One region of the Micrococcus cohnii genome, then DNA from elsewhere that is predicted to be linked to it. Evidence: predicted binding sites of a transcription regulator. Region 1 holds the regulator's gene; the other holds the start of a gene.
The links. Region 1 encodes HrcA, which represses chaperone genes, less so after heat shock. Its sites were predicted from a motif close to TTNGCACTCGNNNNNNNCGAGTGCNAA; they were not measured.
Positions count from the first base shown of each region.

Region 1 (8,712 bases):
CTCGATGCCCTCGGTGCCCTCGAGCACATCGACGGCCTGAGCCAGTCCCGAGACGGTCCCGCGCGGCAGGTCCACCTGGGAGGTGTCGCCGGTGACCACCATGTGGGCGCCGAATCCCAGACGCGTCAAGAACATCTTCATCTGCTCACCGGTGGTGTTCTGGGCCTCGTCGAGGATCACGAAGGCGTCGTTGAGCGTGCGCCCTCGCATGTACGCCAGCGGCGCCACCTCGATCGTCCCGGCCTCCATCAGGCGTGGGATCGACTCGGGCTCGACCATGTCGTGCAGGGCATCGTAGAGCGGGCGCAGGTACGGGTCGATCTTCTCGCTCAGGCTCCCGGGCAGGTACCCCAGGTTCTCCCCGGCCTCGACCGCCGGACGGGTGAGGATGATCCGGTTGACCTCCTTCGACTGCAGCGCCTGCACCGCCTTGGCCATGGCCAGATACGTCTTGCCGGTACCGGCAGGGCCAAGACCGAACACCACCGTCGCCCGGTCGATCGCCTCGACGTAGTCCTGCTGGTGCCTGGTCTTGGCGCGGATCTTGCGGCCTCGGCCAGAGAGCACGGAACCGGAGACCGTCGAGGGATCGGGCGCACGTCCGCCGCGCACCAGTGCGACCACCTGTTCCATCACATCGGCGGTGACGGGCATGTCCCGATGCGCGATGCCGCGCAGGTCCTCGACGATCCGCCGCGCGGCGGCGACGGAGGCGGCCGGTCCGGACAGGGCCAACTGCTGATCGCGGACGGTCACGTCGACATCCGGGTACACGCCCGCCAGGATGCGCAGCAGCGCGTCCTGCGGTCCGAGCGTGCGCACCATCAGGTCGGCGGAGCCGAAGTGGACGGCGCTCAGACGCGCGTCGTCGCGGTGCCGCGGGCCGGCGGTCCCGGCGTTCTGGTCGGAGCTGGGGGTGCTCACGATGGGGGTCATCACCTCGTGTGTGCGAGACGTGTGCGGTCGACCGGGCACATTCTACGCACCCCGGTCACCACCGACCGAGCCGGTGCTGCATCACAGCCAGACCGGTCGGCCCGGCCGTCGAGGCGCGCAGCACGTGCGGCCCCAGACGCACGGGCAGGGCCCCGGACGCCGTGAGCGCCATCAGCTCCGCCGCGGAGACACCGCCCTCCGGGCCGACGACCAGGGCGATGCGCCGCGCCTGCGCCCAGCTCTGCTCGGGCAGCGTGGACAGACTCTGTTCGGCCTGCTCATGCAGCACCAGCACGCAGACGTCCTCGGCGGCCAGAGCGGCCACGCCCGTGCCGGAGACGGTCGGGTCCAGCCGCGGCACGATCCCGCGGCGTGCCTGCTTCGCCGCCGTCGCGAGCGCGTCGGCCCACTTCTGCCGAGCACGCTCGGCTTTGGCTCCCTTCCAGCGCACGATCGACCGCTCGGCCTCCCACGGGACGACGCCGCCGACGCCGAGCTCGACGGCCGTCTGAGCGGCCAGCAGGTCTCGGTCACCCTTGGACAGCGCCTGCACGAGCACCACGTCGGGCCCCTCGACCGGTTCGTCATCGCGTGCGCGAACCACCACGAGCACGCGCTCGCTCTGGGCCTGCAGAACCTCACCGTGCACACGAGCGCCGCGGCCGTCGGCCACGAGGATCGGCTCCGACGGACCCAGCCGCATGACCGTCGCCGCGTGCCGGGCCTCGGGGCCGGTGAGCTCGACGTGCCCTCCGGGCTCGAGCCCATCGAGTCCGCCCGCCGGCACCAGGAACAGCGGCGCCGTCACAGGTTCTTCAGGTTCTCGCGGATCCGGGCGAACATGCCTTTGTGCTGGGCCGCGCCGTGCACGACCTCCTCGCCGCGCAGCTCGGCCAGCCGTTCGAGCAGCTCCTTCTGCTCACCGGTCAGGTCCGTCGGCGTGGCGACGAGGACGTTCACGCGCAGGTCGCCTCGTCCTCCAGAGCGCAGGCGTGTGACGCCGAGCCCCGAGAGGACCTCGACGTGTCCGGGCTGGGTTCCCGGCTCGAGCGTGACGCTGTGCTTGCCGTCCAGCGTGTCGAGAGTCAGGGTCGTGCCGAGCGCGGCCGCGGCCATCGGCACCGTGATGGTGGTGCTCAGGTCGTCGCCGTCGCGCTTGAAGGTCTCGTCCTCCTCGACCTCGACGTGCACGAACAAGTCGCCGTTCGGGCCGCCGCCGGGCCCCGCCTCCCCGCGTCCGGCCAGGTGGATGCGCGTGCCGGTGTCCACCCCGGCGGGGATCTTCAGCGTCAGCTGCTGCTCGTCGCGCACGCGCCCCTGGCCCGAGCACTCGTGACACGGGTTGGGCAGGGTGGTGCCGAAGCCCTGGCACGCCGGGCATGCCTCCTGAGCCATGATCGTGCCGAGCACGGAGCGGACCTGACGCTGCACCACACCCTGGCCCTGGCACGTCGAACAGGTCTCGGGACCGGTACCGGGCTCGCAGCACGAGCCCTCGCACCGCGTGCACCGCACCGCGGTCTGCAGGCGCAGCTGCTGTTCGGAGCCGAAGACGGCGTCGCGCAGCGAGATGCGCACCGCCACGCGCGCGTCCTGGCCTCGACGGGCACGCGAGGCCGGGCCGCGGCCGCCCCCGGCGGCGCCGCCCATGAAGGTCTCGAACAGATCGGAGAAGGTGCCGCCGAAGCCTCCCGGGAACCCTCCGCCGAAGCCGCCGCCGAACCCGGCGCCGCCGTTCTCGTCGCCGGTGGCGTCGTAATTGCGCCGTTTCTCCTCGTCGGAGAGCACCTCATAGGCGTGGGAGATCCGCTTGAACTGGTCGGCGGCCTCCTCGGACGGGTTGACGTCCGGGTGGTGCTTGCGCGCGAGTTTGCGATAGGCGCGCCGGATCTCCTCCTGGCTGGCGTCGCGGCTCAGGCCGAGCGTCTCGTAATGGTCTGACACGGGGGCACTTCCTTGTTCGACGTGGGGACGGTTGTTCGACGGGACGGCGGGCAGGGCGTCTCACGCGCCCGGGGCGTCCGCTCAGGTGGTGAGAATGCGCGAGAGGTAGCGGGCGATGGCCCGGACGGCGGCCATGGTGCCCGGATAGTCCATGCGCGTGGGGCCAACGACCCCGAGCTTGGCGACCGCACCGGGACCGTAGGAGGCCGCCACGACCGAGGCATCGGCGAGCGACCCGGAATTCTCCGAGCCGATCCGCACGCTGAGTCCGCGCACGTCCTGCTCCATCTCTGTGAGCAGCCGCAAGAGCACGACCTGCTCCTCGAGGGCCTCGAGGATGGGACCGATCGAGTCCGGAAAGTCCCCGGGCGAGCGGGCCAGGTTGGCGGTGCCCGCCATGACGATCCGGTCCTGTCGTCCCGCCTGAAGCAGCGACCGCACGGCCTCGACGAGGGTGCCGAGCACTGGCCGCTCCTGGGGCGGGACCCGCTCGGGCGCCGAGTCCAGCGCTGCGGCGGCCTGCGCCGGAGTGAGGTCGTCGACGCACTGCCGCAGCACCGTGCGCAGCGCCGCGAGCCCGGCCTCGTCCGGGGCGCCGTCGACGGACACGACCCGCTGATCCACGCGTCCCGAGGAGAGGATCAGCACCACCAGCACACGGCCGGGCGCCAGCCCGACCAGCTCCAGATGCCGCACCGTCGAGCCGTCGTCATGAGGGAACTGGGCGACGGCGACCTGGTGTGTGAGCTGCGCGAGCAGCCGCACCGTCGTCTCCATCATCTCCTCCATGTCCGCCTCGGGCTCCAGCAGGGAGTTGACGGCCCGGCGCTCGGCGGCCGAGAGAGGCTTCACCTCACACAATCGGTCGACGAACACGCGGTAGCCCATGTCCGTCGGGATCCGCCCGGCCGAGGTGTGCGGGGCGATGATGAGCCCCTCCTCCTCGAGGGCCGCCATGTCATTGCGCACGGTGGCCGAGGACACCTCGAGGCCGTGACGCTCGACGAGGGCCTTCGACCCGACGGGCTCACGCAGCGCGACGTAGTCCTCGACGATCGCCTGCAGCACCTGGAGGCGACGTGGCTGTTCGCTCATCCTCGGATGTCTCCCTCCTGCGCTCTGGACTGCTCTGGCTCGGGGCCCGACCCGACGCGGACGCTCTGCCGCGCTGCCGGCCGGATGCTGGCACTCGACAGGGTGAAGTGCCAGCGCTCGAGGCTCCATGCTACGTGCTGTCCGCCCGTCCACCGAGCCGCGGCAGAGGCGGTTCGCTCACAGCCGCGCCCGCCGGCGGACGCTAGCGTGGTCGCCCATGGACTGGAACACGTGGGGCCCGGCGGGCCACGACAAGCTCACCCGACCGCCCGCGGCCGACGTACCGGACGTGCCCGCGCGCCGCGGCACCGTCGTGGAGGACGTCTCCACCGGCTTTGTCGGCGCGGTGGTCCGAGTGCAGCGCAGCGGCGGCGTCCACGTGGTTGTCCTCGAGGATCGCCGCGGCACCACGCGCAGCTTCCCGCTCGGTCCGGGGTTCTGGATCGACGGCCGACCCGTGCGCCTGACCCCGCCCCGGCCCGATCCCGCGGCGGCACCGCGCGGCCCCGCCCGGACGGCCTCCGGATCGGTGAAGGTGACCGGGGCGCGGGCCAGGACCGCGCGTGCCTCCCGCATCTGGGTCGAGGGCGTGCACGACGCCGAGCTGATCGAGAAGGTCTGGGGCGAGGACCTGCGCCTGGAGGGGATCGTCGTCGAGCCCCTCCACGGCGTCGACGACCTCGGCGGTCTCATCAGCGAGTTCGGCCCCTCGCCCACTCGCCGGCTCGGCATCCTCGTCGACCACCTGGTTCCCGGTTCCAAGGAGGAGCGGATCGCGGCGCAGGCGATGCGCGTGCCCGGTGCCGCCGGCAACGTGCTGATCCTCGGCCATCCTTATGTGGACGTCTGGCAGGTGATCAAGCCTCAGGTGCTGGGCATCGAGGCATGGCCGGTCGTCCCGAAGGGTCAGGACTGGAAGACCGGAGTCCTCAAGGGCCTCGGCCTGCCGCACGCCACCCCGGCGGACATCGGACTGGGGTGGAAGCGCCTGCTCTCGCACGTGCGCACCTACGCGGACCTGGAGCCGGCACTGCTGGGCCGCGTCGAGGAGCTCATCGACTTCCTCACCGAGCCGGAGGCCCGCTGAGCGTAGACTGGCGCCCAACTCGTGGGCTGTCGGCCGTCTCGGCCGCCAGCATCCCACCCGGGCGCACGGCCCGACGACCCAGCCGCCACCGACCGCGAAGGACTCCTCCGTGTCGCAGACCCCTCGCCGGGCCACGCCGAAGCGGGCCGCCTCGGCCGCCCCCGCCCAGCCCGTCGCCGCCGCGCCTGACGCCCCCGGCTCCACCGGCACGGCGTCATGGTCCGCCCCCGAGCACGGTCCGGGCGCCCCACTGACGGCGAAGCAGGACCGTGAACGGGCCACACTCGCGCACTTTGGCGTCGCACTGGGATTCGCCGCTCCCCTGGCCGTGTGGCTGCTGTATCGGGATCGAGGACCGTTCACAGCGCAGGAGGCCAAGGAAGCGCTGAACTTCGCCGTGCCGCCGACACTGCTGATGGTGCTCTTCTTCTTCCTGAGCCTGCTGCCGGTCATGGGCCCGGTGTTCGCGGTCCTGGCCGCGCTGACCTGGATCGCCATGGCGGTCTACGGGCTCATGGGCGGATCACAAGTGAACCGGGGACGACCGTACCGCTACCCGTTCAATCTGCGGATCCTGCGCTGAGTCGAACGGTCGGGCGACGGTCGGCGGCGAGCCGTCCACCGCCCGACCGTCGTGACGGGCCTGCCTCACGACGCCCCCGTCAGAAGCCGAGCAGCTCGCGCACGATCTGGTCGTTGCGCAACCGCCCCTGCAGAGTCGGGACGATCCGACCTCGCAGCGCCTCAGCGCCCTCAACGAGCCCCTCGGCGATCAGCCCGGCGACGGACTCACGCGCGTGCCGCCGCTGCGCCGGGGACGCCTCGTCGAACACGGACATGTCCAGGCCCGTGTCCAGCCGCACCGCGAGCATGACGCGTTCGAGCAGCCGCGCCTCGGCGTCGGGCGTCTCCCGACCGACCGCCGGCGTGGTTCCCTGAGCGAGGCGCTGAGCATAAGCGGCCGGGTGCTTGGCGTTCCAGAACCGGACGCCGGCCAGGTGCGAGTGGGCGCCAGGGCCCACACCCCACCAGTCCTGGTCCAGCCAGTAGACCATGTTGTGGCGGGCACGCCGGGCTCCCGTGCCGTCGGGGTCCCGGGCCCAGTTCGAGACCTCGTACCACCGGTACCCGGCTGCGCCGAGCAGCTCGTCGGCGAGCAGGTACTTGTCCGCCTGGTCGTCGGGGTCGACGTCGGGGATCTGCCCGCGCGCGACCTGCGAGCCGAACTTCGTCCCCTCCTCGACGATCAGCGAGTAGGCGCTCACGTGATCCGGTTCGAGACCGATCACCGCCTCCAGGCTCCGGCGCCAGTCCTGCATCGACTCCCCCGGGGTGCCGTAGATCAGGTCCAGGGACACCTCGAGCCCGGCCTGCTTCGCCGCGGCGACCGCCCGCGGAATGTTCTCGGGGGTGTGTGTGCGCTCCAGCGTGGCGAGCACATGCGGCACGGCGGACTGCATGCCGACGGACACGCGCGTGACGCCCGCTCGAGCGAGCTCGTCGAGATACGCGGCGTCGACGGTGTCCGGATTGGCCTCGACGCTGATCTCGGCGCCGGGGGCCATGCCGAACCTGTCCCGGGCGGCGTGCACGACGCGGGCCAGGTCAGAGGCGGGCAGCAGCGTGGGGGTGCCGCCTCCCACGAAGACGGTGTGCAGCTCACGGGCGGGTACCTCGGAGGCGGCCAGCACGTCCACGGCATGGTCCAGCTCGGCGATGGCCGTGTCGACATAGTCGGCACGCCCGGCACCGGGACCGAGGTCGGCCGAGGTGTACGTGTTGAAGTCACAGTAGCCGCATCGGACCGTGCAGAACGGCACATGCACATAGAGACTGAACGTGCGCGGGCGGCCCGACGCGGCTGCCTCACGCACACGCCGGCCCACTGGCTCGGGCAGCCGGCCGTCCTCGGGCACCGGGTCCCCGAGCGGCAGCGTCGCGGGCACGGGGCTACTTCTTCGCCGCCGCGGCCTTGTCCGCGGACGACTCGGAGGACAGCGCCGCGATGAACGCCTCCTGGGGCACCTCGACACGGCCGACCATCTTCATGCGCTTCTTGCCCTCCTTCTGCTTCTCGAGCAGCTTGCGTTTGCGCGAGATGTCACCGCCGTAGCACTTGGAGAGCACGTCCTTGCGGATCGCGCGGATGTTCTCGCGGGCGATGATGCGCGAGCCGATGGCCGCCTGGATGGGCACCTCGTACTGCTGACGCGGGATCAGCTCCTTGAGCTTGCCCGTCATCATCACGCCGTAGGAGTAGGCGTTGTCCTTGTGGGTGATGGCGCTGAACGCGTCGACCTGTTCGCCCTGCAGCAGGATGTCCACCTTGACCAGGTCGGAGGTCTGCACACCGTCGGCCTTCCAGTCCAGGGAGGCGTACCCCCGCGTGCGGGACTTCAGCTGATCGAAGAAGTCGAACACGATCTCGGCCAGCGGGATCCAGTAGCGGATCTCGACGCGTTCCTCAGACAGGTAGTCCATGCCCGTGAGGCTGCCGCGCTTGGACTGGCACAGCTCCATGACGGCGCCGATGAACTCCGCCGGCACGATAACGGTGGCCGAGGCCATCGGCTCGGTCACGCCGAGGATCTTGCCCTCGGGGAACTCAGAGGGGTTGGTCACGGTGACCACCTCCTTGTCCTCCTTGGTCACGTCGTAGACGACGTTCGGGGCCGTCGAGATCAAGTCGAGGTCGAACTCGCGCTCGAGGCGTTCGCGCACGATCTCCAGATGCAGCAGGCCGAGGAAGCCGACGCGGAAGCCGAAGCCCAGCGCCACGGAGGTCTCGGGCTCGTAGACGAGCGCGGCGTCGTTGAGCTTGAGCTTGTCCAGGGCGTCGCGCAGCGTCGGGTAGTCCGAGCCGTCGATCGGGTACAGGCCGGAGAACACCATGGGCTTGGGGTCCTCGTAGCCGCCGATCCGGTCTTCTGCCGGGCGGGCGCTGTTCGTCACGGTGTCGCCGACCTTGGATTGGCGCACGTCCTTCACACCGGTGATCAGGTAGCCCACCTCGCCGACCGACAAGCCCTTCGTCGGCTTCGGCTCGGGCGAGGACACGCCGATCTCAAGCAGCTCGTGGGTGGCGCCCGTGGACATCATCGTGATCTTCTCGCGCGGCGAGAGCGTGCCGTCGACGACGCGAACATAGGTGACGACGCCCCGGTAGGTGTCGTAGACCGAGTCGAAGATCATCGCGCGGGCCGGGGCGTCCGCCACACCCACGGGGGCCGGTGTAGCCGTGACGACCTCGTCGAGCAGCGCTTCGACGCCCACGCCGGTCTTGCCGGAGACGCGCAGCACGTCGTCGGCGTCACAGCCGATGAGCGTGGCGATCTCCGCCGCATAGCGGTCCGGGTCCGCGGCGGGCAGGTCGATCTTGTTGAGCACGGGGATGATCTCGAGCTCGTGCTCCATCGCCATGTACAGGTTCGCCAGGGTCTGCGCCTCGATGCCCTGAGCGGCGTCCACGAGCAGAATCGCCGCCTCGCACGCGGCGAGGGACCGCGAGACCTCGTAGGTGAAGTCGACGTGCCCGGGCGTGTCGATCATGTTCAGCGCGTAGTTGACGCCGTCGACCTCCCACGGCATGCGCACCGCCTGGGACTTGATGGTGATGCCACGCTCGCGCTCGATGTCCATGCGGTCCAGGT
Region 1 is NZ_JACHNA010000001.1:897,058-905,769, forward strand. It holds gene HDA30_RS04170 (PhoH family protein) at 1-936, opposite strand, end outside; gene HDA30_RS04175 (16S rRNA (uracil(1498)-N(3))-methyltransferase) at 992-1,744, opposite strand; gene dnaJ (molecular chaperone DnaJ) at 1,741-2,880, opposite strand; gene hrcA (heat-inducible transcriptional repressor HrcA) at 2,962-3,975, opposite strand; gene HDA30_RS04190 (DUF3097 family protein) at 4,193-5,062, shown strand; gene HDA30_RS04195 (DUF4870 domain-containing protein) at 5,172-5,645, shown strand; gene hemW (radical SAM family heme chaperone HemW) at 5,725-7,008, opposite strand; gene lepA (translation elongation factor 4) at 7,013-8,712, opposite strand, start outside.

Region 2 (14,153 bases), 870 kb from region 1:
TGCCGAAGGCCTTCGTGACGCTCGCCCCCGGGCACGAGCCGAACGAGGAGACAGCCCGGCGGATCCTGCAGTTCGCGGTCGATCGGCTGCCGCCGTACAAGCGCATCCGCCGCATCGAGTTCCGGGAGCTGCCGAAGACGATCTCCGGCAAGGTGCGGCGCGTGGAGCTGCGCCGCGAAGAGGTCAAACGGCACGGCGGTGAGCAGCTCGGCGGCGTGGAGTACCGGGAAGAGGACTTGGGGATCCGACGCCCGTCGCGGGGCTGAGCCGCCCGCGGGCCGGTGCGTGCAGAGTCGAGGGCGCCCCGTCCGGATCCGTTCCGGGCGGGGCGCCCTCGTGCGCGTCGTGAGCGTCTCAGCGCTGCGACCACCGGGGCGGGCGCTTCTCGGTGAACGCGTCCATGCCCTCCTGCTGGTCCTGGGTGGCGAACAGGGAGTGGAACACTCGGCGCTCGTGGACCAGGCCCTGCTGCAACGGCGTCTCGAAGGCGGCCGCGACGACCTCCTTGGCCTTTTGGGCGGACGGTGTGGAGAAGCCGGCGATGGTGGCGGCGACCTCGCGGGCCGTCTGTTGCACCGCCTCGTCGTCCACGAGCCGGGACACCAGGCCCATGCGCTCGGCCTCCTCTCCGCCGACCTGGCGACCGGTGAGCACCATGTCCATCGCCTTGGCCTTGCCGACCGAGCGAGTGAGCCGCTGCGAACCCCCCATGCCGGGGATGACGCCCAGCTGGATCTCGGGCTGGCCGAAACGGGTGCCGGGGCCGGCGATCAGCACATCGGCCATCATGGCCAGTTCGCAGCCGCCGCCGAGCGCGTATCCGGTCACCCCCGCCACGAGGGGCGTGCGGACACGGCCCAGGCGCTCCCAGTCCCGGAACCAGTCCGAGGCGTACATCTCGGCGAAGGACTTGTCCTTCATCTCCTTGATGTCCGCTCCGGCGGCGAAGGCCTTCTCGGAACCCAGCACCAGGATCGCGCCGATCTGCGGGTCGGCGTCGAACGCCTCGGCGGCCTCGACGACGGCGTGCATCGTCGCCCGGTTCAGCGCGTTCAAGGCCGCGGGCCGGTTCAGCGTGATGACGCCGACGCGGCCGTCGGTCTCGGTCAGGATCACGTTCTCGGGATTCTCGCTCATGTCCGGTCCTCTCGGTCGACGCCGTTCTCGGCGTGGTCGGTCTGTGCAGCGTCCTGGGTCGGGGAGGCGGCCTCCAGCGAGGCCGACGCGGCGTCGGCGCGCACGGTCTCGATGATGCCGGAGAAGTCCTGGTCAGCGCCCTCGCCCGCCGCGAACGCCGCGTACAGGCGCTGGCAGGTGCGGCCCAGGACCGCGTCGACGCCCTCGCGGTTCAGAGCGCTCAAGGCCAGGCCAAGATCCTTCGCCATCAGCGCGCCCATGAACCCGCCCTCAAAGCCGCGGTTCGCCGGCGAGGCCGGGACGGGGCCCGGGACGGGGCAGTTCACGTTCACGGCCCACGACTGGCCCGTGGACTGGCTCATGACGTCGTACTGCACCTGCGGGTCCAGGCCGAGGCGCTCACCGAGCACGAAGGCCTCCGCGGCGCCGATCTGCGTGATCGCCAGCATCAGGTTATTGCAGATCTTCGCGGCCTGGCCCATGCCGTGGCCGCCGCAGTGCACAATCCGTGCGCCCATGATCCGCAGCAGCGGCTCGGCGCGGGCGAACGCCTCATCCGCTGCGCCGACCATGAACGCCAGGGTGCCGGCCTCGGCGCCGACGACGCCTCCCGAGACCGGCGCGTCCACGGCGGCGAAGCCGGCGGCCTCGGTGAGCCGCGCGATGTCCTGCGCCTCGGCGATGTCGATCGTGGAGCAGTCGACGAACAGCGTCCCGGGGCGTACGGCGTCCAGCAGGCCCTCGGCGTTCTCCTCGGCGCCGGAGCCCTCGGCGCCGACGTAGGCCGAGCGCACGAGTCGACCGTGGGGCAGCATCGTGATCACCACGTCGGCCTGGCGGACAGCGTCGGGGCCAGACTCGGCGATCTCGACGCCCGCGCCGCGGGCCGCCTCGACGGCCTCGGGAACCGGGTCGAACCCGCTCACCCGGACTCCCGCGGCCACGAGGTTCCGGGCCATCGGGCCGCCCATGTTGCCCAGGCCCAAGAAGGCCACGCGGCGGACGTTCTCCGGCACGTCGGGGGTTTCTGCGGTCCCGCTCGGTGCGGCGGTGTTCTCGGTCATCTCGTCCTCGTTCCTCTCCTCGTTCCGGTGCCGGGCAGCCGGGGCGCGCCTCCCGGCCGTCTGTGCCGTCGGCCGCGTGCGGGTCAGCTTCCCCGCGGCATGACGAAGGACGCTCCTTCGCGCACGCCGGAGGGCCAGCGGGTCGTGACGGTCTTCGTCTTGGTGTAGAACTTCAGCCCGTCGGTGCCGTACTGGTTCAGATCGCCGAAGCCGGAGGCCTTCCACCCGCCGAAGCTGTAGTAGGCGATCGGGACCGGGATCGGCACGTTCACGCCGACCATCCCGACGTTCACCCGGGTCGCGAAGTCCCGGGCCGCGCCGCCGTCGGACGTGAAGATCGAGACGCCGTTGCCGAATTCGTGCTCACTGGGCAGGCGCAGGGCCTCCTCGTAGTCCGCAGCGCGCACGACGCAGAGCACCGGACCGAAGACCTCCTCGCGGTAGACCCGCATCTGCGGGGTGACCCGGTCGAAGAGGGTCGCCCCGACGTAGAAGCCGTCCTCGTGCCCGGCGACGCGGGCCCCGCGGCCGTCGACGAGCAGCTCGGCCCCCTCGGCTTCGCCCGCGCCGATCAGCTCCTCGATGCGCTCCTTCGCCGCCCGGGTGACCACCGGTCCGAAGTCGGCGGACCCGTCATCGGAGGCGCCCAGACGCAGGCTCCCCATGCGCTCGCGCAGTGCGGCGACGAGCCGGTCGGCCGTCTGCTCACCGACGGGCACCGCGACCGAGACGGCCATGCAGCGCTCGCCGGCCGAGCCGAAGGCCGCGCCGACCAGGGCGTCGGCGGCCTGGTCGATGTCCGCGTCGGGCATGATCACCAGGTGGTTCTTCGCGCCGCCAAAGCATTGGGCGCGTTTGCCCTGGCTCGTCGCTCGGGAGTAGATCGCCTGGGCGATCGGGGTGGAGCCGACGAAGCCCACGGCCTGCACGCGCTGGTCGTCGATGAGCGCGTCGACGGCTTCCTTGCCGCCGTGCACCACGTTGAGCGCGCCGGCGGGCAGACCGGCCTCGAGGCCGAGTTCGGCCAGGCGCAGCGGCACGCTCGGGCACCGTTCCGAGGGCTTGAGCACGACGGCGTTGCCGGCGGCCAGCGCGATGCCCGCCTTCCACAGCGGGATCATCGCTGGGAAGTTGAACGGGGTGATCCCGGCGACGACTCCCAGCGGTTCGCGGGCCGAGTGCACGTCGACGCCGCGGGCCGCATTCGAGGTGAACTCGCCCTTGAGCAGGTGGGGCGCCCCGGCGGCGAACTCGACCACCTCGACACCGCGCTGGATGTCGCCGTGTGCGTCCGGGATCGTCTTGCCGTGCTCACGAGCGATGCCCCGGGCGAGTTCGTCGGCGTGCTCGTTGATCAGACGCACCCATTCGAGCAGCACGCGAGCGCGGCGCTGCGGGTTGACCGCGGACCAGGCTTCGAAGCCCCGCTGGGCCGAGTCGACGACCGCGTCGACGGCGGCCGCGTCGGCCAGCGGGACCTGCGCCGAGACCTCGCCGGTGGCGGGGGTGAAGACGTCCTGAGTCGGCTGGTCGTCGCCGCTGACGCGCTCGCCGTGGATGAAGTGCTCGATGACCTGAGGCATGGTGCTCGTCCGTTTCTCTCGGAGTCGGTGTCAAGACGGCCAGCGCACCCGGACTCCGGCCGCGCATGTGAGCCGAATCTCAATAGACGACATTACCTGGTTGAGTGAGGGGCGTCACGAGGCTATGTTTTGGTGGTGTCGTCATCCGAGGTGGCGAGAGGGGATGCGTCGGCTGATCGGGGAGGTCAGCCGTCGCTTCGGTCGACGTTTCGGCCGATCGGCTAAACATTCCTGGACGCACTGTTGTTGTGGGACAACTCGGCCCTAGCGTGGTCGCCGCCACCTGACGAGACCCGGGGGCTCGCCGAGGCGAGTCGGTCCCGTCGAGACACTGGTGGACCATCCATCCCCTCCACCGTCCCAAGAGGAGAAGAAGACATGGCGAACATCAACGAAGTCCGCGCGACCGGCCCGCGCCGCGCCGGCGCCGCCCTGGCCGCGGCCGTCCTGACCGGCACCGCCCTGGCCTCCGCCCCGCTGACCGCCGGTGCGGTCGACGGGGCCGCCGAGTCCAAGGGCACCGAGACCAAGGCCGCCGAGTCCAAGGGCGCCGCGTCGCCGCTGCACGGGCTCGTCGCTGCGCAGGACGTCCAGGTCGACCCGAACGCTGACGGTTACGACCAGTTCATCGTCACCTACAAGGAGGGCGCCTCCGCGGCGGCCACCGAGAAGGGCCGCGCTCAGGCCTGGGGCCAGGCCGCGCGCGAGGCCGGCGTCTCGGTTCAGGAGAAGCGCCAGATGGCCACCGGTGCCCGCGTCGTCACCGCCGACAAGAAGCTCCAGGGCGAGGACGCCGAGGCGTTCATGCGTCAGGTCGAGGCCGACCCCAGCGTGGAGTCGGTGGAGCCGGACGTGATGATGACCATCAACCGTGAGGACTCCTCCGCCTCGCCGCTGCTGGAGCCGCAGGACTCGCTGTACGACCAGCTGTGGGGCCTGCACGGCGAGAACGGCATGAACGTGCCGCCGGCGTGGGACAAGACCACCGGTGAGGGCGCCACCGTTGCGGTGCTCGACACGGGCATTGTGTCGCACCCCGACCTGGACCCGAACGTGCAGGGCGGCTATGACTTCATCTCCCGCGCCGAGGGCGCCCGGGACGGCGACGGCCGTGACTCGGACCCGCAGGACGAGGGTGACTGGTTCCAGGGCGGCGAGTGCGGCTCCGGCACCGGATCGGGCTCGTCGTGGCACGGCACGCACGTGGCCGGCACCGTGGCCGCCGCGACCGACTCGGAGGGCGTCGTGGGCGTGGCCCCGGACGCGACCATCCAGCCGGTGCGCGTGCTCGGCAAGTGCGGCGGCTCGCTGTCTGACATCACCGACGCGATCATCTGGTCGGCCGGCGGCGACGTGCCCGGTGTGCCGCGGAACGAGAACCCGGCCGATGTCATCAACATGTCCCTCGGCGGCGGCGGCATGTGCGGCTCCACCTACCAGCAGGCGATCGACTTCGCCGTGCAGCAGGGCACCTCGGTGGTCGTGGCGGCCGGCAATGAGAACCAGCCCGCCGCCAACGTTCGCCCGGCCAGCTGCGACAACGTGATCACGGTCGGCGCGACCGACAAGTCGGGCAACCGCTCGTACTTCTCGAACTACGGCGACGCCGTGGACGTCGCGGCGCCCGGCGGCGACACCCGCACCCAGGGCGGCGGCATCCTCTCGACCGTGGACACGGGCCAGACCTCGCCGCAGGGCCCGGGCCACGCCGAGTACCAGGGCACGTCGATGGCGACCCCGCACGTCGCCGGCGTCGCGGCGCTGATGGCGGCCCAGGGCCAGCTGTCCCCGGCTGAGGTCGAGGCCAAGCTCAAGGAGAACGCCCGCCCGATCCCGGGTGAGTGCCCCGAGGGCTGCGGCGCCGGCCTGGTCGACGCGGCCGCGACGCTCGGCGCCTCCGACGGCACCGACCCGGAGCCGACGCCGGATCCGGACCCCGAGCCCACTCCGGACCCGGAGCCGGTTGACGGCGTGGTGACCAACGGTGGCTTCGAGCAGGGGACCGAGGGCTGGACGGGCAACCCCGCCGACTTCGTCGCCGAGGGCGACCAGGCCCTCTCCGGCACGCACTTCGCTGAGCTCAACGGTCAGGGCCGGTCGAACACCGCCGTGATCGAGCAGGAGATCCAGGTGCCCGAGGAGGGCGGCCAGCTCAGCTACAACGTGCAGGTCGACACCGAGGAGACCACGCAGTACTCCGAGCGCGACACCCTGCGCGTGCAGGTCAAGGACGGCTACTTCGGCACGTACACGCTCGGGTCGCACTCCAACCTGGACGCGGGCGACTACTCGTCCGAGTCCGTGGACCTGTCCAACTTCGCGGGCAAGACCGTGACCCTGCGCTTCGTCGGCCAGGAGGACTACTTCGACGCCACCACGTTCCGGGTGGATGACGTGGCCGTGAACTGACGTCGCGTCCCACCTGAGGTGGACAACGCCGGCGGGGTCGCATCAGCTGCGACGCCGCCGGCGTTCGTCGCCCATCGGCGGCTGGCGTCCTCCTCGGGCGTGGTGTAGCATTGCTCGAGTTGTTCGGGCGTCGCCCCGATCCCACGGATCTTTAGCTCAGTTGGTTAGAGCGTTCGCTTCACACGCGAGAGGTCGCTGGTTCGAGTCCAGTAAGATCCACCGCCCCGCAGGCCCCGTCCGATCAGGACGGGGCCTGCGTCGTCTCTGGCTTGCCTCTGGCGCATGTGCGGACACCGACGCGGCTCATCAGGGCGTCCTCAGGTCCGTCATGATGTAATTTTCCCGACTCGGCGGCGTCCGCCGACCGACCCCGCGGACGACGAGGAGGCGATCGTGTCTGATGAGATGAAGCAGCAGCACCGTCTGGCCGCAGACAACGGCGCAGGGGTGTCGGAGTCACGGGAACCCTTCGAGCCGCGACTCGATGCGGAGCCCACCGAGCCCACGGTCGAGGTCTCCCAGATTCCCCTCATCCGGTCCGCCCACGACGACGCCGGGGAGTCAGGGACCGACGGTCAGCTCCCGGTGCTCGCCGCCGAGGACGTCGAACCGGTTCCCGACGCCGAACCGGTCCCGGACGCCTCGCTCGTTCTCGACCAGAGCCCCCCGGCGGAGACGGTGCGCCCCGACGTCGTCATGCCCCCTCCGGTCAGCGGGCAGACCCTGCCGGACGCGCCGCTGAGCGGCACGCCGCAGACGGACCCCATCCCCACCTCGGTGTTCGCCGCCACCCAGGAGCACCAGCGCCACCGCCGCGGCCGCCTGCGGCGAGGGGCGAAAGGCAAGGACCGTGGCCGCGCCGTCTACGACGAGTCCCTGCCGACGCAGGCGATCGCCCTGGCCGGCCGCCTGAGCGCCTCCTCTTACGGCAGTCGGGTCCGCTCGCGGGTGCGCACGGCCCGTGAAGCCGACGACGCCGCCGTCGAGGCCCGCACCACTCTCGACTTCGCCCTCAAGCTCGGCGAGACGATGTTCCGCTTCGGTGCGAGTTCGATGGACGTGGAGTCCTCGATCATCGTCGTCACCCAGTCCTTCGGGATCCACGAGACCGAGATCGACCTGACCAATCAGGCGATCTCTCTGAACTACGCCCCGGACTCCTCACGCGGAGAGGTGCCTTACACGCTCCAGCGCGTCGTGCGGAACTGGAGCACGAACTTCGCCGGGCTGGGCGCCCTGTACCGCCTGGTCGAGCAGATCGCCGATGGCGACATCACGCGCTCTCAGGCCCAGCGGCGCCTGGTCGAGATCCGCCGCACCCCCAAGCCCTATCCGGGGTGGGCCGAGGTGGTCGCGGCCGGCGTGATGGCCGGTGCGTTCGTGCCGTTCATCGGCGGCAACTGGTTCGGCGCGGGAGTGGGCATGGTCTCCACCTGGATCGTGTTCGGCCTCGCGGTGTTCCTCGAGAACCGGGGGCTGCCGGAGATCTTCAGCACCGTCGCCGGCGCGTTCTTCGCCACGGTGATCGCGCTGGGACTGCACGCGGCGGACATGCCGCTCGACCCGTCCGTCGTGGTGGCCGGAGGCATCCTCGTGCTGCTGCCGACCGCGAGATTCGTGATGGCGGTGCAGGACGCCATCCACGGTTTCCCGCTCACCGCGGGTGGACGACTCGTCTCCGCGATGCTGGTCTACGTAGGCATCATGGGCGGCATCATGATCGGCGTGGTCAGCGCCGACATGCTCGGGTTCCCGCCGCTCGACCTCGCCGAGGAGCCGCAGGGCAAGGTCGCCGCCGTCGTCGTGCTCGTGCTGGTGACCGTCGCCGCGATGACGCACGCGATCATCATGCAGGCCAAGTGGACCACCATGCTGGCCTCGGGATTCGTCTCCGCACTGGGTTTTCTCAGTTACGAGTTCTTCGACGCCATCGGCGCCGGCTCCCGTTTGACCCCGGCCGCCGCCGCGACGGTCGTCGGGTTCGTCGGGCGCATGTTCGCCGTGCGCCTCGGGTACCCGAGCATCGTCGTGGTGCTCTCGAGCACGCTGTTCCTGCTGCCGGGCCTGGCGATCTTCCGCTCGCTGTACGGGTTCACCGTGGAGACGGACAGCACCCTGCTCGGCGTCGCCGGCATCTTCAACGCGTTCGTCATCATCATCGCGATCGCGGCGGGCGTCGCTCTGGGAGACACGCTCGCCAGACCCATCACCGACCGGTTCTTCGAGAACGCACGTCGGCCCGCGGCCATGGTGGTGCACCAGCGGTGAGCGCCGCGGTCGGGCCGGTCGGACGCTCCGGCAGGCGGTCAGGCGGGCAGCCGCCAGTCGATCGGCTCGGCACCGTGCTCGCTCAGCCAGGCATTCGCTCGGGTGAACGGGCGTGAGCCGAAGAAGCCGCGGTGCGCGCTCAGCGGTGACGGATGCGGCGACTCGATGACGCCGGCCCCGGCCGACCGCAGCAGCCGCGCCATGCGGCGGGCGTCCGCGCCCCACAGCAGCGCGACCAAAGGAGTCTGACGTGCGGCGAGTGCCTCGACGGCTGTCTGCGTGATCTGTTCCCAGCCGAGGCCGCGGTGGCCGCCCGCCTCGCCAGCGGTGACGGTGAGGCAGCGGTTCAGCAGCAGCACGCCCTGCCTGGTCCACGCGGTCAGGTCACCGTGCGCCGGCGGGGTGATCCCGGTGTCCGAGGCCAGCTCCCGGTAGATGTTCGCCAGCGAGCGGGGCAGCGGTCGAACGTCGGCGTCGACGGCGAAGCTCAGCCCGATCGGGTGGCCGGGCGTCGGGTACGGGTCCTGGCCGAGGATGAGCACCGTGACCTCGTCGAACGGCTGCCGGAACGCGCGCAGGATGTGTTCTGGAGCCGGCAGCACCTGCTGACCGGCCGCACGCCGAGCCTGGACCTGCCTGCCCACGGCCTGGAACGCGGCCTCATGATCGGCGAACACGCGGGCCCAGCCCGCCTCGAGGGGTTCGATCAGCTGCATGCGCCCAGGCTAACGAGGCGGACGCGCCGTGCGAGGCCGCACAACCGGGCGGACGTACAGTAGAAGGCATGTCGTCGGCCTCCCGTGATCAGCTCTCCGAGCAGGAGCGTGCCATCCTCCGGCTCGAGGAGCAGCGATTCCGCTATTCCGGGGCCAAAGACCGGGCGATCCGGGACCGCACGGGCCTGACGCCGACGGCGTACTACCAGGTGTTGAACGCCCTGCTCGACCGGCAGGCCTCGATGGCGTACCGGCCCCTGCTCGTCCAGCGGCTGCGTGCCATGCGCGGCACGCGGCGTCGCGCGGTGCGTCCGTCCCCGTCCCTCCAGCCTTCCCCCTCCCAGGAGAACTGATCCGCGATGGCCTACACGCCCGACCGATTCGACGACGTTCCGGAGTACACGGACCAGCGCGGCAGCCACCGCGAGCACTACGCGCCGGTCGCCGCGGGCGGCTCCTTGCTGAAGCCCCTGATGATCGCGGCGGCCCTGGCCGTCCTCATCGGCCTGTTCGTGGGTGTCGTGCTGCCGTCGATGCAGAAGGACGACGCGCCGACGGCGAGCTCCTCGGAGTCGTCCGCCTCGAGCGATGAGAAGGCCGACGGCAGCGCGGCATCGTCGAGCCGGGCGCAGGTGGAGGAATCGGGGATGAGCGAGCCGGCCGGTTCCGCCTCGTCCCAGGCCGGGTCTGAGCGTGAGGGCGAGTCGGCCGACGGTGAGGCCGCGGCAGGCGGCGCTGCCGGCGCGGCGGCCGGGGGCGCCGCAGGAGAGGACCAGGCCTCGGCGGCGCCGTCGTCCGAGTCCGCGGGCGGGTCCGACGGCGGTTCCGCGGACTCGTCGAGCCCGGCGCAGACGGCGGCTCCGCAGGGCTCGGCGTCCTCGCGCGCCGCTGAGCGCGCGGAGGAGGAGCCCGGCGACGCCGCGGACGCCGACCGCTCCCGCCGTGCCGCCGAGTCCTCGGCGGCGGCCCTCCAAGCGTCCGAGAAGGCCGCCGCTGACGAGTCCCGCAAGGCGGAGGCCTCGCGCAAGGCGGAGGAGTCGAAGAAGGCGGAGGCCTCGCGCGAGGCGGAGGAATCGAAGAAGGCGGAGGCCTCGCGCAAGGCGGAGGAGTCGAAGAAGGCGGAGGAATCGAAGAAGGCGGAGGCCTCGCGCAAGGCGGAGGAGTCGAAGAAGGCGGAGGCCTCGCGCAAGGCGGAGGAGTCGAAGAAGGCGGAGGCCTCGCGCAAGGCGGAGGAATCGAAGAAGGCCGAGGAGTCCCGCGCGGGGGAGTCCTCCTCGCGCCCCGAGCCGTCCCGCACCCCCGCGTCGTCGGACGACTCGCAGCGGTCCGAGGGCTCCGCGCCGTCCTCGCGAGCCGCGTCGAGCCCGGTGATCGTCTTCAACGGCACCAATGTGCGCGGCCTGGCGGCCGGCTATGCGGACCGGCTCGAGTCGGCCGGATTCAGCGAGGTGGCGGCCCGCAACTGGCGCGGCTACGGCATCTCTCGCCCCACCGTCCTGTACAACCAGGAGCAGTTCAAGGACACCGCGGAGGCCGTCGGCGCCGAGCTGGGCTACCCCGTCGTGCAGTCGCCGAACCTGCAGATCAACGGCGTGGCGGTCGTCGTCTTCCGCTGATTCCGCGCCGGATTCGCGTCTCGGACCGAGCGGTCCGGAGCGCGTGGACGCCCCCGGCCGGGCCCGCCGTTCGAGGCCCGGCCGGGGGCGTCGTCGTCCCGGGGTTCCGCCGGAAGCGGATCCTCGCGTGCGCCGGGCCGAGCCTTTTGCACTCTCCTGCACAGAGTGCTCATAATGGGGTTAGCACTCCGATGGGTCGACTGCCAGAAGCGCCGGTGGCGCACGGCCGACGGTCCAGCGGAGCCGACCTGATCCGATGAGGGCCGCCGAGATGGCGGTCCGTCCGTCGCGGGCATCGAGCCAGGTCACCCGTGTTGGAACCATTCGTCCAGAAAGGACTGGCATCACATGGCCAAGACCATCGCATTCGACGAAGAGGCGCGCCGCGGCCTGGAGAAGGGTCTGAACACCCTGGCCGACGCCGTGAAGGTGACCCTGGGCCCCCGCGGCCGCAACGTCGTCCTCGAGAAGAAGTGGGGCGCCCCCACGATCACCAATGACGGCGTGTCCATCGCCAAGGAGATCGAGCTCGAGGACCCGTACGAGAAGATCGGCGCCGAGCTGGTGAAGGAGGTCGCGAAGAAGACCGACGACGTCGCGGGCGACGGCACCACCACCGCCACCGTGCTGGCCCAGGCGCTCGTCCGCGAGGGGCTGCGCAACGTCGCGGCCGGCGCGGACCCGATGGCCCTGAAGCGCGGCATCGAGAAGGCCGTCGAGGCCGTCACCGCCGAGCTGCTGAGCGCCTCCCGCGAGATCGAGACCAAGGAGCAGATCGCCGCCACCGCGTCGATCTCCGCCGCTGACACCCAGATCGGCTCCCTCATCGCCGAGGCCCTGGACAAGGTCGGCAAGGAAGGCGTCATCACCGTCGAGGAGTCGAACACCTTCGGCCTCGACCTCGAGCTGACCGAGGGCATGCGCTTCGACAAGGGCTTCCTCTCGGGCTACTTCGTGACCGACACGGACCGCCAGGAGGCCGTCCTCGAGGATCCGTACATCCTCATCGTCAACTCGAAGATCTCGTCCGTGAAGGACATGGTCGCGGTCCTCGAGAAGGTCATGCAGTCCGGCAAGCCGCTGCTGATCATCGCCGAGGACGTCGAGGGCGAGGCCCTGGCCACCCTCGTGGTCAACAAGATCCGCGGCACCTTCAAGTCCGTCGCCGTGAAGGCCCCGGGCTTCGGTGACCGCCGCAAGGCCATGCTGGCCGACATCGCGATCCTCACCGGTGGCCAGGTCATCTCCTCGGAGGTGGGCCTGTCTCTGGAGAACGCGACCCTGGACCTGCTGGGCACCGCCCGCAAGGTCGTCATCACCAAGGACGAAACCACCATCGTCGAGGGCGCCGGCGATGCCGAGCAGATCTCCGGCCGTGTGGCCCAGATCCGCGCCGAGATGGAGAACACCGACTCGGACTACGACCGCGAGAAGCTGCAGGAGCGCCTCGCGAAGCTGGCCGGCGGCGTCGCCGTCATCAAGGCTGGTGCAGCCACCGAGGTGGAGCTCAAGGAGCGCAAGCACCGCATCGAGGACGCCGTGCGCAACGCGAAGGCCGCCGTGGACGAGGGCATCGTCGCCGGCGGTGGCGTGGCCCTGATCCAGGCCGGTTCGAAGGCGTTCGACGGCCTGCAGCTCGAGGGTGACGAGGCCACCGGCGCGAACATCGTGAAGGTCGCCATCCAGGCCCCGCTGAAGCAGATCGCCTACAACGCCGGCCTGGAGCCCGGGGTCGTGGCCGACAAGGTCGCCTCTCTGCAGGACGGCCACGGCCTCAACGCCGCCACGGGCGACTACGAGGACCTGCTGGCGGCCGGCATCAATGATCCGGTGAAGGTGACCCGTTCGGCCCTGCAGAACGCCGGCTCGATCGCCGCGCTGTTCCTCACCACCGAGGCCGTCGTCGCCGACAAGCCCGAGAAGGCCGCGCCGGGCGCGGGCGCCGAGGGCATGGACCCGATGGGTGGCATGGGCGGCATGATGTGATCGGTCGGTGACGACCGGGCGCACGCCCACCACGAGCGAGGCCCGCTTCATCGCGGCTCGGAGACCGAGCGGCGACGAGGCGGGCCTCAGCCGTGCCCGGTCCGTTCGGCGCGCCAGCGCCGCCACGTGAGAGCCGTGAGCGCGAGCACCGTCAGCCAGGACAGCACCAGGATCGTCACGGTCAGGGCCGAGGGGGCGTCGAGCACCGCCCCGATCGCCACCAGCGAGGCCTGCCCGGGCAGTGAGCCGGCGAGCGTGGAGGTCAGGAACGGGCGCAGCCGCGCGCCGAACGCCCCGGCGCCGTAGTTCACGGGCCAGTAGGGCACGCCGGGCATCAGCCGCAGCATCGACATGGCCAGCACCCCGTCGTCCGCTCGCAGCCGGGTCGTGATGGTCTCGGCGTACCGGCCCAGCAGTCGTGCCACGGTCCGGCGGCCCAGCAGCCGAGCCAGCCCGTAGCCGAGGCAGGAGCCGGTGACGACCCCGATCATCGACAGGACCAGGCCGGGCAGCCAGCCGAACAGCGCGCCGCCGGCCACCGCCATCACCGTCACCGGAATCGGGGTGACGGCCACCAGTGCATAGAGGCCGACGAAGACGAGCCAGCTCGCCCAGCCGTAGGAGCCGATCTGCTCCCGCAGCTGGGGCCAGGCGGGCAGGTCGACGGTGAGCAGCAGCCAGGCCATCGCGACGACGGTGGCGGTCAACACGGCGGTGCGCAGCCATTCGCCCCAGGGCGGCGTGTCCACGGTCCTCATGTCAGTGCCTCGAGTTCGCGGGCGAGGTTCGCGCGGGCAGGAACCTCCCATCTGGCTCGCCCGTACGCGGTCGTGAACAGCGTGGGTGCCTCGAGCAGCGACCGCAGCACGTGCGCGCGGCCGCGGGCCCATGCGTCGTCGTCGACGTGGGCGAAGTCGGCGCGGACCGCGACCCGGTAGCGCTCGTAGTCCTCGGCAGGGCCGGCGAGCACCGCCAGGTCGGCGTCGCAGAGGGCGGCCGCGGCGGCGTCGTTCGATGACGGACGGTGCGCCGCGGTGACGCGGACCAGTCGTGCTGTCTCGGCGGCCTGATGGGTGGGCACGCGCAGGGCGTCCTCATCGAGCAGGTCGAGTGCCAGCCGAGCGGAGGCCTCCTCGTCCGTGCCCGCGGGGGCGGACGGGTCCGCGTCGTAGACGGCGTCGTGGAACCACGCGGCGAGCCGCACCACGGCGGGGTCGGAACCGAACGGGGTGCCCGCGTGCTCGAGCACATCCAGGGCGGCGAGCACCGCGCTCAGGTGCGTCAGGTCGTGGTAGTGGCGGTGCGGTTGGGACCAGCGGCGCAGCAGTTCGCGGCCGAGTCGGTCCACGGCCCCGGCATCGGCGCGGGGGAGGT
Region 2 is NZ_JACHNA010000001.1:22,514-36,666, forward strand. It holds gene HDA30_RS00085 (AMP-binding protein) at 1-266, shown strand, start outside; gene HDA30_RS00090 (enoyl-CoA hydratase-related protein) at 355-1,137, opposite strand; gene mmsB (3-hydroxyisobutyrate dehydrogenase) at 1,134-2,201, opposite strand; gene HDA30_RS00100 (CoA-acylating methylmalonate-semialdehyde dehydrogenase) at 2,285-3,784, opposite strand; gene HDA30_RS00105 (S8 family peptidase) at 4,163-6,193, shown strand; tRNA gene HDA30_RS00110 (tRNA-Val) at 6,339-6,412, shown strand; gene HDA30_RS00115 (threonine/serine exporter family protein) at 6,587-8,461, shown strand; gene HDA30_RS00120 (uracil-DNA glycosylase) at 8,500-9,177, opposite strand; gene HDA30_RS00125 (DUF3263 domain-containing protein) at 9,246-9,530, shown strand; gene HDA30_RS00130 (LytR C-terminal domain-containing protein) at 9,537-10,793, shown strand; gene groL (chaperonin GroEL) at 11,142-12,779, shown strand; gene HDA30_RS00140 (TVP38/TMEM64 family protein) at 12,866-13,528, opposite strand; gene HDA30_RS00145 (DUF4031 domain-containing protein) at 13,534-14,153, opposite strand, start outside.
Region 2: a site for HrcA is predicted at 10,974-11,000, ahead of groL (chaperonin GroEL). Genes of this name have one in related genera too.